Linked DNA regions of Nonomuraea sp. NBC_00507. The protein of the gene in region 2 binds, or shares a complex with, the protein of the main gene of each other region. Links are inferred from orthologs where the notes say so. Each region holds a gene or a part of one and is shown on either strand. Other genes may lie near its edges.

Region 1 (3,681 bases), 1.6 Mb from region 2 along the record:
CACCGTCCGGCGGGGCCGGTAGTAGCGGTGGTAGTACTCGACGATCCGGTCGCGCCCGAGCGCGTTGATCGACTCGACCGTGCCCAGGATGGGCCGGCCGATCGGCGAGTCACCGTAGAGCTCGGCGGCGAACTGCTCGTGCACTACGTCCGAGGGGTCGTCGTCGTGCATGGCGATCTCCTCGAGGATCACGCCACGCTCGGACTCGACGTCCTCGTCGGTCACCAGCGAGCTGGTCACCACGTCGGCGAGCACGTCGACCGCGATCGGCAGGTCCTCGTCGAGCACGCGGGCGTAGTAGCAGGTGTATTCCTTGGCGGTGAAGGCGTTGATCTCACCGCCGATGCCCTCGATGGAGGCGGAGATCTCCATGGCGTCGCGGGTCGGAGTGCCCTTGAACAGCAGGTGTTCGAGGAAGTGGGTGGCCCCCATGTGCTCGGGGGCCTCGTCACGCGAGCCGATGCCGACCCACATGCCGACCGCGACGCTGCGCACGGTCGGCATGGTCTCGGTCACCACGCGCAACCCACCCGGAAGGACGGTGCGCCTTACCACCCCGGCTCCGTCCTTGCCGGGATGCAGCGTGGTCGTACTCACGTGTTGCGGTCGTCCCCCTCGCCGCCGCCATTGCTACTGCGGGTGCGGACGCGCGTGCGGGTGCGGCGGGGCCGCTCGGACTTGTCCTCGGCCGGCGCGGCGGCCTCCTCGGGCTCGGTGGTCTCGCCATCGCCCGCGGGGGCCTTCGCCTCCTTCTCGGCGGCCTCCTTCTCGATGACCTCGACCGGCACCAGCGAGAGCTTGCCGCGGCCGTCGATCTCGGCGATCTCGACCTGGATCTTCTCGCCGACGCTCATCACGTCCTCGACGTTCTCGATGCGCTTGCCGCCGTGCAGCTTGCGGATCTGCGAGACGTGCAGCAGGCCGTCCTTGCCCGGCATGAGCGAGATGAACGCGCCGAAGGCGGCGATCTTGACGACCGTGCCCAGGTAGCGCTCGCCGACCTCCGGCATGTGCGGGTTGGCGATGGCGTTGATCGCCGACCGCGCGGCCTCGGCGGACGGGCCGTCGGTGGCGCCGATGTAGATCGTGCCGTCGTCCTCGATGGTGATCTCGGCGCCCGTGTCGTCCTGGATCTGGTTGATCATCTTGCCCTTCGGGCCGATGACCTCGCCGATCTTGTCGACCGGGACCTTGATGGTGATGATGCGCGGCGCGGTCGGGTTCATCTCCGCCGGGGAGGCGATCGCCTCCTGCATCACGTCGAGGATCGCCAGGCGGGCGCCCTTGGCCTGCTTGAGCGCGGCGGCCAGCACGGAGGCCGGGATGCCGTCGAGCTTGGTGTCGAGCTGCAGGGCGGTGATGACGTCCTTGGTGCCGGCGACCTTGAAGTCCATGTCGCCCATGGCGTCCTCGGCGCCGAGGATGTCGGTCAGCGTGACGTACGTGTCGCCCTCGCCGATCAGGCCCATCGCGATGCCCGCGACCATCTCCTTGAGCGGCACACCGGCGTCGAGCAGCGCCATCGTGGACGCGCACACCGAGCCCATCGAGGTGGAGCCGTTGGAGCCGAGCGCCTCGGAGACCTGGCGGATGGCGTACGGGAACTCCTCGCGCGTGGGCAGCACCGGGATCAGCGCCCGCTCAGCCAGCGCGCCGTGGCCGATCTCGCGCCGCTTGGGCGAGCCCACCCGGCCGGTCTCGCCGGTGGAGTAGGGCGGGAAGTTGTAGTTGTGCATGTAACGCTTGGTCCGCTCAGGGTTGAGCGTGTCGATGTTCTGCTCCATGCGCAGCATGTTGAGCGTCGTGATGCCCATGATCTGGGTCTCGCCACGCTCGAACAACGCCGAGCCGTGCACCCGCGGCACCACGTGGACCTCGGCCGACAGCGCGCGGATGTCCTTGGTGCCGCGGCCGTCGATGCGCACGCCCTCCTTGATGACCCGCTCACGCATGAGCTTCTTCATCACGGAGCGGAACGCGGCGCTGATCTCCTTCTCGCGTCCCTCGAAGTCGGGCAGGATCTTCTCGGCGGCCAGCGCCTTGATCTTCTCCAGCTCGTTCTCGCGCTCCTGCTTGCCGGCGATGGTCAGCGCGGCGGCCAGCTCGTTCTTGATGGCCGCTTCGACCGCGGTGTAGGCGTCCTCCTGGTATTCCAGGAAGACCGGGTATTCGGCCGTCTCCTTCGCGGCGACCTGTGCGATGCGCGACTGCGCCTCGCACAGGACCTTGATGAAGGGCTTGGAGGCCTCCAGACCCTGCGCGACGGTCTCCTCGGTGGGCGCGACGGCGCCCTCGGCGACCAGCTTGAGCGTGTCCCTGGTGGACTCGGCCTCGACCATCATGATCGCGACATCGCCGTCGTCGAGCACCCGGCCCGCCACGACCATGTCGAACGTGGCCGACTCCAGCTCGTGGTGCGTCGGGAACGCCACCCACTGGCCCTCGATCAGCGCCACCCGCACGCCGCCGATCGGGCCGGAGAACGGCAGGCCCGCCAGCTGCGTCGACAGGGACGCGGCGTTGATGGCGACCACGTCGTAGAGGTGGTCGGGGTTGAGCGCCATGATGGTGGCCACGACCTGGATCTCGTTGCGCAGGCCCTTGACGAACGACGGGCGCAGCGGCCGGTCGATCAGGCGACAGGTGAGGATGGCGTCCTCGGAGGGACGGCCCTCACGGCGGAAGAACGAGCCGGGGATGCGCCCGGCGGCGTACATTCGCTCCTCGACGTCCACCGTCAGCGGGAAGAAGTCGAACTGGTCCTTCGGAGTCTTCGACGCGGTGGTCGCCGAGAGCACCATCGTGTCGTTGTCGAGGTAGGCGACGGCGGAACCCGCCGCCTGGCGGGCGAGCCGTCCGGTCTCGAACCGGATCGTGCGCGTGCCGAATGAGCCGTTGTCTATGACGGCTTCAGCAGTGTGGACACCCTCCACGGGGGACCTCCTTGTGGTCGGTCTCCCGCGCCCTTTTCTCACCGGCACCCTCGTTAGGTGCAGCGCCGGTCTTCGATCGAAGCGCCCGGTTGAATGTCACAGTCAGACATGCTGTCACTGCTACCGGAAGCCACTACCGAGGACCGGCCCGCAGGCGTCGCGGGTCGCATGGTGCTGAGCGGACGCGGGGGCTGTGTGTCTCGGAATCTTCAGTTGTACGTCAGGCGGTGGGACCATTTCACGTCGCCACGCGCCCGCGCTCATATGAGCCTCTACCCATATGGAGAAGGGAGCGGCGCGGTGCCGCTCCCTTCCATGTTATCGGCGCAGGCCAAGCCGCTCGATGAGCGAACGGTAGCGCTGGATGTCGACCTTCTGCAGGTACTTCAGCAGGCGGCGCCGGCGACCGACGAGCAGAAGCAGGCCACGACGGCTGTGGTGGTCGTGCTTGTGCGTCTTCAGGTGCTCAGTGAGCTCGCTGATGCGCTTGCTCAGCAGTGCGATCTGCACCTCGGGCGACCCGGTGTCACCCTCGGTCGTGGCGTATTCGCCGATGATGGACTTCTTGGCAGCGGTGTCGAGGGACACGGCTCTCCTTCTATCTACGGGCACGCGCTAATGTGGCGAATGCGCGAACGACCGTGCGTGCCTACAGTCGCCGCATGAAGGCCGTCATGGGCAGCGCGCAGCGCCGCCGTTACAGAGCCGACATGCAAGACTACCACCTAGGGCCGGGTGCTCGGGTGTT
Region 2 (3,566 bases):
CTCGCTGCCGGTGCTGTACGCGGCGAGTGAGCTCGACAGCGGCGTGCTCACCGCCTTCGACGCCCGCGACGGGCTGACACCGCTGGACGAGCGGCCGAGCGAGGGCTCGCTGCCCTGTCACGTGGCCGTCGATCCCACGGGGAGCCTGCTCGCGGCGGCCAACTACGGCGACGGCACGGCGATCATCCAGCGGCTGGACGGGCGGGGCGCGTTCGACGGCGACCCGATCGTGCTGCGCCACAAGGGCTCGGGCCCGGTCGCCGGCCGCCAGGAAGGTCCACACGCCCACCAGGCCGTCTTCCACGACGGCCTGCTGCACGTCTCCGACCTCGGCACGGACGAGATCCGCCGCTACCGCTACGACGGCACGCCGGTGGAGCCGATCGTCCTGCACCCGGGCACCGGCCCGCGGCACTTCGCCTTCGCGGGCTCCCGCCTGTACGTGGCGGGCGAGCTCGACGGCGCCGTCACCCTCATCGACGGCGAGTGGCGCACGGTCGCGCCCGCCTCCCGTCACGAGGGCGAGAACTCCCTGTCCCACCTGCAGCTCGAGGGCGACCTGGTCTATGTGGGCAACCGGGGGCCCAACACGATCTCGGTGCTGCGGGCCGCCGACCTGTCCCTGGTGGCCGAGCTGCCCTCCGGAGGCGACTGGCCCCGGCACTTCGCCATCGACGGCGACCGTCTGTACGTGGCCAATCAGCGCTCGAACGCCGTGACCGTCTTCGCGCTGCGCGACGGCGTCCCGGAGCCGACCGGCGAGGCGTACGAGGTCGAGAGCCCGGCCTGCGTGCTGAGCACGTAGGGGGACACCGCCCTGGCGATCAGGTACGAATCCACCGTCCCCACCGCCACACAACCCAGCCGGACTCGGGGAAATGCTGGGCGAATTCCCTTGGACGCAATATGCCCGTTTTCGGGGACAACGAGCGCGGTGATCCCTATTGTCCCAGCGATGGCCGACACACCCGCGAAATTTCCTCCGTGCGATGTTTGCGTTACGGACCTGGCGTTTGGTCTAGACCACTGGGCGCGCGGACGGGCAGAATGCGAGTCTGAATACTGAGGTTTGGTCCGTGAACCCCATCGGGAGGAACCCGCCATGCGTATTGGAGTGCTCACAGGGGGCGGCGACTGCCCCGGGCTCAACGCCGTGATCAGGGCAGTGGTGCGTAAGGGGGTGAGCGTCTACGGCCACGAGTTCGTCGGCTTCCGCGACGGCTGGCGCGGCCCCCTCGAAGGCGACACGATGCCGCTGGACATCCAGTCCGTGCGCGGCATCCTGCCCCGCGGCGGGACCATCCTGGGCTCCTCCCGGACCAACCCCATCAAGATCGAGGGCGGAGTCGACCGGATCAAGGACAACCTGGCCACCACCGGCGTGGACGCGCTGATCGCCATCGGCGGCGAGGACACCCTCGGCGTCGCCAAGCAGCTCTACGACCGCGGCGTCCACGTCGTGGGCGTGCCCAAGACCATCGACAACGACCTGTCGGGCACCGACTACACCTTCGGCTTCGACACCGCCGTCAACATCGCGACGGAGGCCATCGACCGCCTCCACACCACCGCGGAGTCCCACCACCGCGCCCTCATCTGCGAGGTCATGGGCCGGCACGCGGGCTGGATCGCGCTGCACGCGGGCATGGCGGGCGGCGCCAATGTCATCCTCATCCCGGAGAAGCCGTTCGACATCGACCAGGTCTGCGAATACGTCGAGTCCCGCTTCCGCACCCGCTACTCGCCGATCATCGTGGTCGCCGAGGGCGCGCATCCGATCGAGGGCCAGATGGAGCTGCAGGCCGGCGAGCTCGACGCCTTCGGCCACGTCCGGCTGGGCGGCATCGGCGAGATGCTGGCCAAGGAGATCGAGAAGCGCACCGGCAAGGAGGCGCGCACCACGGTGCTCGGCCACATCCAGCGCGGCGGCACCCCGTCGGCCTACGACCGGGTGCTGGCCACCCGCTTCGGGCTGCAGGCCATCGACGCGGCCCACGAGGGCGACTTCGGCACGATGGTCGCCCTGCGCGGCACCGACATCGTCCGCGTCGGCCTCGACGAGGCCACGGCCGAGCTGAAGACCGTGCCGGTGGAGCGTTATTCCGAGGCCGAGGTCTTCTTCGGTTAGTTGAAAGCGGCTTGCAAGTGGCGCCCGTACCTTTGAGTCAGCGGGGTTTCCGCTACAACCCGCTCAAGGGTACGGCTTGCGCCGCAGCGAGTCGGCGGCCCACCACGCGTCGCAAGCCGTACCCTCTCACCCGGCCGGTCACCGCCGGGGCGTGCCGAAGAGATCGACTTCCGGCGCGCCCTCGTCGCGGTCGCGCAGCCGCTCCCTGAACTCCGCCTCGCTGCGCAGCTCCTTCTCCGAGGGCGACAGGATGACGGTGAGCAGCAGCCCCACGGTGATCACACTGATGCCGACGATCAGCGGCAGCAGGAAGTCGAGGGCTTTCGCGCCGGACAACGGCCCAGCCTCGCCGTGCATCTGCACTGTCATGGAGTACATGCCCGTGTAATGCATGCCGCAGACCGCCACGCCCATGACCAGCGCCGCCGCGCCGATCTTGAGAGCGCCGCTGACCCGCAGCGTGAACCACAGCGCCACCGTCGCCGCCGCGATCGCGATCAGGACCGAGAGCGACACGATGACGGGGTCATAGGTGACGTGGCCGGACATGTTCATGGCGGCCATGCCGAGATAGTGCATGCCGGCCACGCCGCACCCGGTCAGGGTGCCGCCGGCGAGCAGGAACACCAGACGCTCGCCGCCGTACGAGGCGAGAAACAGGCCCATGCCGACGACCACGACCGCGATGAGCGCGGAGGCGGCGGTGAGCAGGACGTCGTAGCGAATGACCGAGCCGCTCACCGAAAAGCCGAGCATCGCGATGAAATGCATGGTCCAGATGCCGGTGCCACCGATCGCGAACGCGGCGCCCACCAGCCAGAACTTGCCCTCGCGCCCGCCCACGAGACGGGCCCGCGAGGTCAGCAGAAGGCCCAGCATCGAACCGATGCTGGACATGATGTACGCGAGCACGGGCGTTAACAGCCCAAAAGTGAAATGGTCGATCGGCGACATACCCCCACCCATCCCCTTACGCACCGATAAGGGAGTATGAGCAGGGTGTCGCCGTCCGCGCAACTACCTTCTGCGTGCCCGCATCGGCGACATTTGCGGCATTTGCTGTATTGGCTGCTGACGGGGTACAGGCGGCGCCGGATAAGTCAGATGTTGCTGCTGGGCGGTGCGTCTGCGCAATTCGAGTTTGGCGACGAGTTCGGCGTCCTCGTGCAGTTCCTCTTCCGACGGGGACAGGATCACCATGAGCAGCATGGTCAGCGTGATCAGGCTGATCACGGTCATGAGCGGGACGAGGAAGTCCAGCGCGTCGGCTCCGGCGACCACACCGGGCGCGGCGTCGACCGTGACGCGCATCGCGTACATGCCGGTGTAGTGCATGCCCGCGACGGCCACGCCCATGACGAGCGCGGCGGCGGTGATCCAGACGGGCTTCTTGACACGCAGCGTGAACCAGAGCGCCACCGTCGCGGCGACCACCGCG
Region 3 (3,582 bases), 1.5 Mb from region 2 along the record:
CGGAGTCGGTGGCCCGGGCCATTTGTCTCCGTCTCCTCACGATGGCCCCCAAGACGCGAGCCCAGCTCGCCGAGGCCCTGCGCAAACGTGATGTCCCGGCGGAGGCGGCCGAAGCGGTGCTCAGCCGGTTCTCCGAGCTGGGCCTGATCAACGACGAGGCGTTCGCGGCGGCCTGGGTCGATTCCCGCCACCATGGCCGCGGCCTGGCCCGACGTGCGCTGGCGGCTGAGTTGCGGCACCGGGGCGTGGACAACGACACGGTGAAGGAAGCCGTGGAGCGCCTGGATCCCGACCAGGAGGCGGAGACGGCCCGTCGGCTGGTGGACCGTAAGCTCGCCGCCACCCGATCCCTGGACCCGCAGACGCGCACCCGCCGTCTCGCGGGCATGCTCGCCCGCAAGGGCTACTCCTCCGGCGTGGCCTACCGCGTCATCCGGGAGGCCCTGGAGGAGGAAGGCATCGATCTCGAAGCTGACTTCCCCTGACCTCTGGCGCTCCGCTCTCTCCCTCCCAGGGCAAAGATCGGGAGTTTGCGTTTCGTTCACCTTTTTCGGCTCTGTCGCAGGGATTGGGCCCCCCGGTGTGGCTGTATCGGACCAGGTCACCCACCATCGCCGTGGTCCCCGGAATGCCTGGTCGTAGGGGGCTGACTGGCTCGGATGGGGGCAATACCGGCATTAATGGGGGAGATTGGGTCGAATGTGGAGCTGCAGGCCTGTAAGACACGCTTGATGGTGCGTTTGCTTGCTCGTGACCAGTTCGACGCATAACCTCGACGGCAGTGAGGGAGTTACTCCGCGCAGCGCGGATTGCCATACCGGTGAACGACGGACGAACGAGCTTGGTTGATCGAGGCGGGCAAGGTGTCGGCTGTCCCAGTCGACGCCCGGTCAGCCTTGGCTTGACATCGATCCCGGCGCCGAACGGGCTCTGCGCGGCGCGCTTGTGACCCCTCCCATGTTTGGTCCGCGTTATGAGGTGTTGACGACGCGAGGAGGGCGGGGCGCACATGGGGCCGCTGGTCGTGGTGCTGATGGTGGCGGTGCTCGTGCTCGCGTTCGGGATGATCGTCGCGCTTCTCGTCGTCATACGCCGCACCTCCGGCAGCGTACCGAAAGCGGGGGCCAAGCCGAGCCCCGAGCAGCTGCAGGCCGTGCACGAGGAGATCGAGCAGGCACGTGAGGAGGCGCGGGAGATCCGCCACAAGGCGGAGACCGACGCCGATGAGATCCTGCGCAGGTCAGAGGCGGCCGCCGAGAGCGCCGCGCAGATGCGCCGCGAGGTCGAGCAGGAGAGCCGGATACTCAAGTCCGAGCTCAAGGAGCTCCGTGCCGACCTCGAACGCCGGGAGGCCAGGCTGGCCGAGCGGGAGCAGCGGCTGGATGAGGAGGCCAGACGGCAGACCGAGCGGGACAGAAAACTGGCCGAGACCGAGATCGAGCTCGCCGACCGGCGCGAGGAGTTGCTCCAGGTCGAGGAGCAGCGCCGGGTCATCTTGGAGCGGGTCGCCGGGCTGACCACCGACCAGGCCAAGTCCGAGCTGGTCAAGGAGATCGAAAACCAGGCCAAGCGTGAGGCCGCGCTGATCGTCAGAGAGATCGAGGGCGACGCCCGCAAGGAGGGCGAGAAGCGGGCGACCAAGATCGTGACGCTGGCCGTGCAGCGGGTCGCGGCGGAGCAGACCGCGGAGTCGGTCGTCAGCGTGCTGCACCTGCCTGGGGACGAGATGAAGGGCCGCATCATCGGCCGCGAGGGCCGCAACATCCGGGCCTTCGAGTCGACCACCGGCGTGAATCTCATCATCGACGACACCCCCGAGGCGGTGTTGTTGTCGTGCTTCGACCCGGTCAGGCGGGAGACGGCGCGGCTCACACTGGAGAAGCTCGTGCTCGACGGCCGCATCCACCCGCAGCGCATCGAGGAGGCCCACGACCGCAGCCGCCAGGAGGTGCAGGACCTGTGCGCGCGGGCCGGTGAGGACGCCCTGGTGGAGCTGGGCATCACCGACATGCATCCGGAGCTGACGCTGCTGCTCGGCCAGCTGAGATACCGCACCTCGTACGGGCAGAACGTGCTCAAGCACCTCATCGAGTCCGCGCACATCGCCGGGATCATGGCCGCCGAGCTGAAGATGAACCAGACGCTGATGAAGCGCTGCGCCCTCCTGCACGACATCGGCAAGGCGCTCACGCACGAGGTCGAGGGCAGCCACGCGCTGATCGGCGCGGAGATCGCCCGCCGCTACGGCGAGGAGGAGGACGTGGTGCACGCCATCGAGGCGCACCACAACGAGGTCGAGGTACGCACCGTCGAAGCGGTGCTCACGCAGGCCGCCGACGCGATCAGCGGCAGCCGGCCCGGCGCCCGCCGCGAGTCCCTGGAGGCGTACGTCAAGCGGCTGGAGCGGTTGGAGGAGATCGCGCAGTCGTACGAGGGCGTGGAGAAGGTGTTCGCCATGCAGGCCGGCCGGGAGATCCGGGTCATGGTCAAGCCGGACGCGATCGACGACATCCAGGCCCAAGTGATCGCCAGGGACGTGGCCAAGCAGGTCGAGGAGGAGCTCACCTACCCCGGGCAGATCCGGATCACGGTCGTACGGGAGTCGCGCGCCACGGAGTTCGCCCGTTGACCATTGAGCCCCTTGAGCATGAGCCCGTTCAGTAATCAGCCCGCTACGGTGAAGATCTGCTGGTAGAAGGCCAGTTCGGCGGCCAGGGCGGCGGTGCGGGTCTCGGTGCGGCGGAAACCGTGTGACTCGCCGTCGAAGGCAAGATACGTGCAGGCGACCCCACGCTCTGACAGCGCGTCCGCGAAGGCCTCGGACTGCTCAGGCGGCACCACGGGATCGTCGAGCCCCTGCATCAACAGCATGGGGCAGGAGACGCCCTCGACGAGGGCGAGCGGCTCGCGAGCGGCGTAGACCTGCGGGTCTTCCGGTCCGACCAGCCACTCCACGTAACGTGAGGCGAAGTCGTGGGTGTGCGCGGCGAGCGGGCCCAGCATGCTGATGCCGTAGTAGGCCACGCCGCCGGCGAACACATCGGACCGGCAGCAGGCGGCCATCACCGTCCAGCCGCCCGCGCTCCCACCGCGTACCGCGATTCTGGCAGGGTCGGCCAGGCCCTCGGCGGCCAGCCATGTGGCGGCGGCGAGCGTGTCCGCGACGTCCAGCAGTCCCCACTGCCCCTTCAGCCGCTCGCGGTAGGCCCTTCCATAGCCCGTCGAGCCGCTGTAGTTGAGGTCGAGCACGCCGATGCCGCGCGAGGTCAGGAACGCCTTCTCCAGGTCGAGCGCGGTGTCGGCGTGTGCGATCGGCCCCCCGTGCACGAAGATCACGTAGGGCGGCGCTCCGCCCTCGGCGGCCGGATCGTGCGGCGGGTAGAGGAAGGCGTGAATGTCCTCGCCCGAGCGCGGCACCCGCACCGCCTGCGGCACGGGCAGGAAGGCCGGTTCCGGCAACCGCTCGATGTTCTGCCGCAGTGCCCGGCTCCGGCCCGAGGGAGTGTCCACGCTGACGACGGTCCGGGGAACGGTGGGGGCGTAGGCGATCCCGGTCACGGTCGCGCCGTCGGCGGCCAGCGT

What was found.
Region 1: OHA25_RS46420 (region 2) and OHA25_RS53595 share a complex: the UniProt entries of both Bacillus subtilis proteins name them as parts of the possible RNA degradosome complex. The link is inferred for Nonomuraea sp. NBC_00507 from one-to-one orthologs.
Region 3: OHA25_RS46420 (region 2) and rny share a complex: the UniProt entries of both Bacillus subtilis proteins name them as parts of the possible RNA degradosome complex. The link is inferred for Nonomuraea sp. NBC_00507 from one-to-one orthologs.

The regions. Positions count from the first base shown.
Region 1 is NZ_CP107853.1:11,250,757-11,254,437, forward strand. Bases 264-3,274 are described here. They hold OHA25_RS53595 (polyribonucleotide nucleotidyltransferase), read right to left. Parts: upstream 2,934-3,274; coding sequence 594-2,933; downstream 264-593. Other genes in these bases: OHA25_RS53590 (M16 family metallopeptidase), read right to left, coding at 264-597; rpsO (30S ribosomal protein S15), read right to left, coding at 3,252-3,274. Also shown: more of OHA25_RS53590, read right to left, coding at 1-263; more of rpsO, read right to left, coding at 3,275-3,521; OHA25_RS53605 (bifunctional riboflavin kinase/FAD synthetase), read right to left, coding at 3,681-3,681. UniProt on the Bacillus subtilis protein: Involved in mRNA degradation. Catalyzes the phosphorolysis of single-stranded polyribonucleotides processively in the 3'- to 5'-direction. Necessary for competence development in Bacillus subtilis.
Region 2 is NZ_CP107853.1:9,632,594-9,636,159, forward strand. The notes cover bases 220-3,115. They hold OHA25_RS46420 (6-phosphofructokinase), read left to right. Parts: upstream 220-1,102; coding sequence 1,103-2,128; downstream 2,129-3,115. Other genes in these bases: OHA25_RS46415 (lactonase family protein), read left to right, coding at 220-805; OHA25_RS46425 (MHYT domain-containing protein), read right to left, coding at 2,267-3,007. Outside these bases: more of OHA25_RS46415, read left to right, coding at 1-219; OHA25_RS46430 (MHYT domain-containing protein), read right to left, coding at 3,146-3,566. UniProt on the Bacillus subtilis protein: Catalyzes the phosphorylation of D-fructose 6-phosphate to fructose 1,6-bisphosphate by ATP, the first committing step of glycolysis.
Region 3 is NZ_CP107853.1:11,154,584-11,158,165, reverse strand. The notes cover bases 408-3,319. They hold rny (ribonuclease Y), read left to right. Parts: upstream 408-1,009; coding sequence 1,010-2,629; downstream 2,630-3,319. Other genes in these bases: OHA25_RS53190 (S9 family peptidase), read right to left, coding at 2,665-3,319; recX (recombination regulator RecX), read left to right, coding at 408-485. In the rest of the region: more of recX, read left to right, coding at 1-407; more of OHA25_RS53190, read right to left, coding at 3,320-3,582. UniProt on the Bacillus subtilis protein: Endoribonuclease that initiates mRNA decay. Initiates the decay of all SAM-dependent riboswitches, such as yitJ riboswitch. Involved in processing of the gapA operon mRNA, it cleaves between cggR and gapA.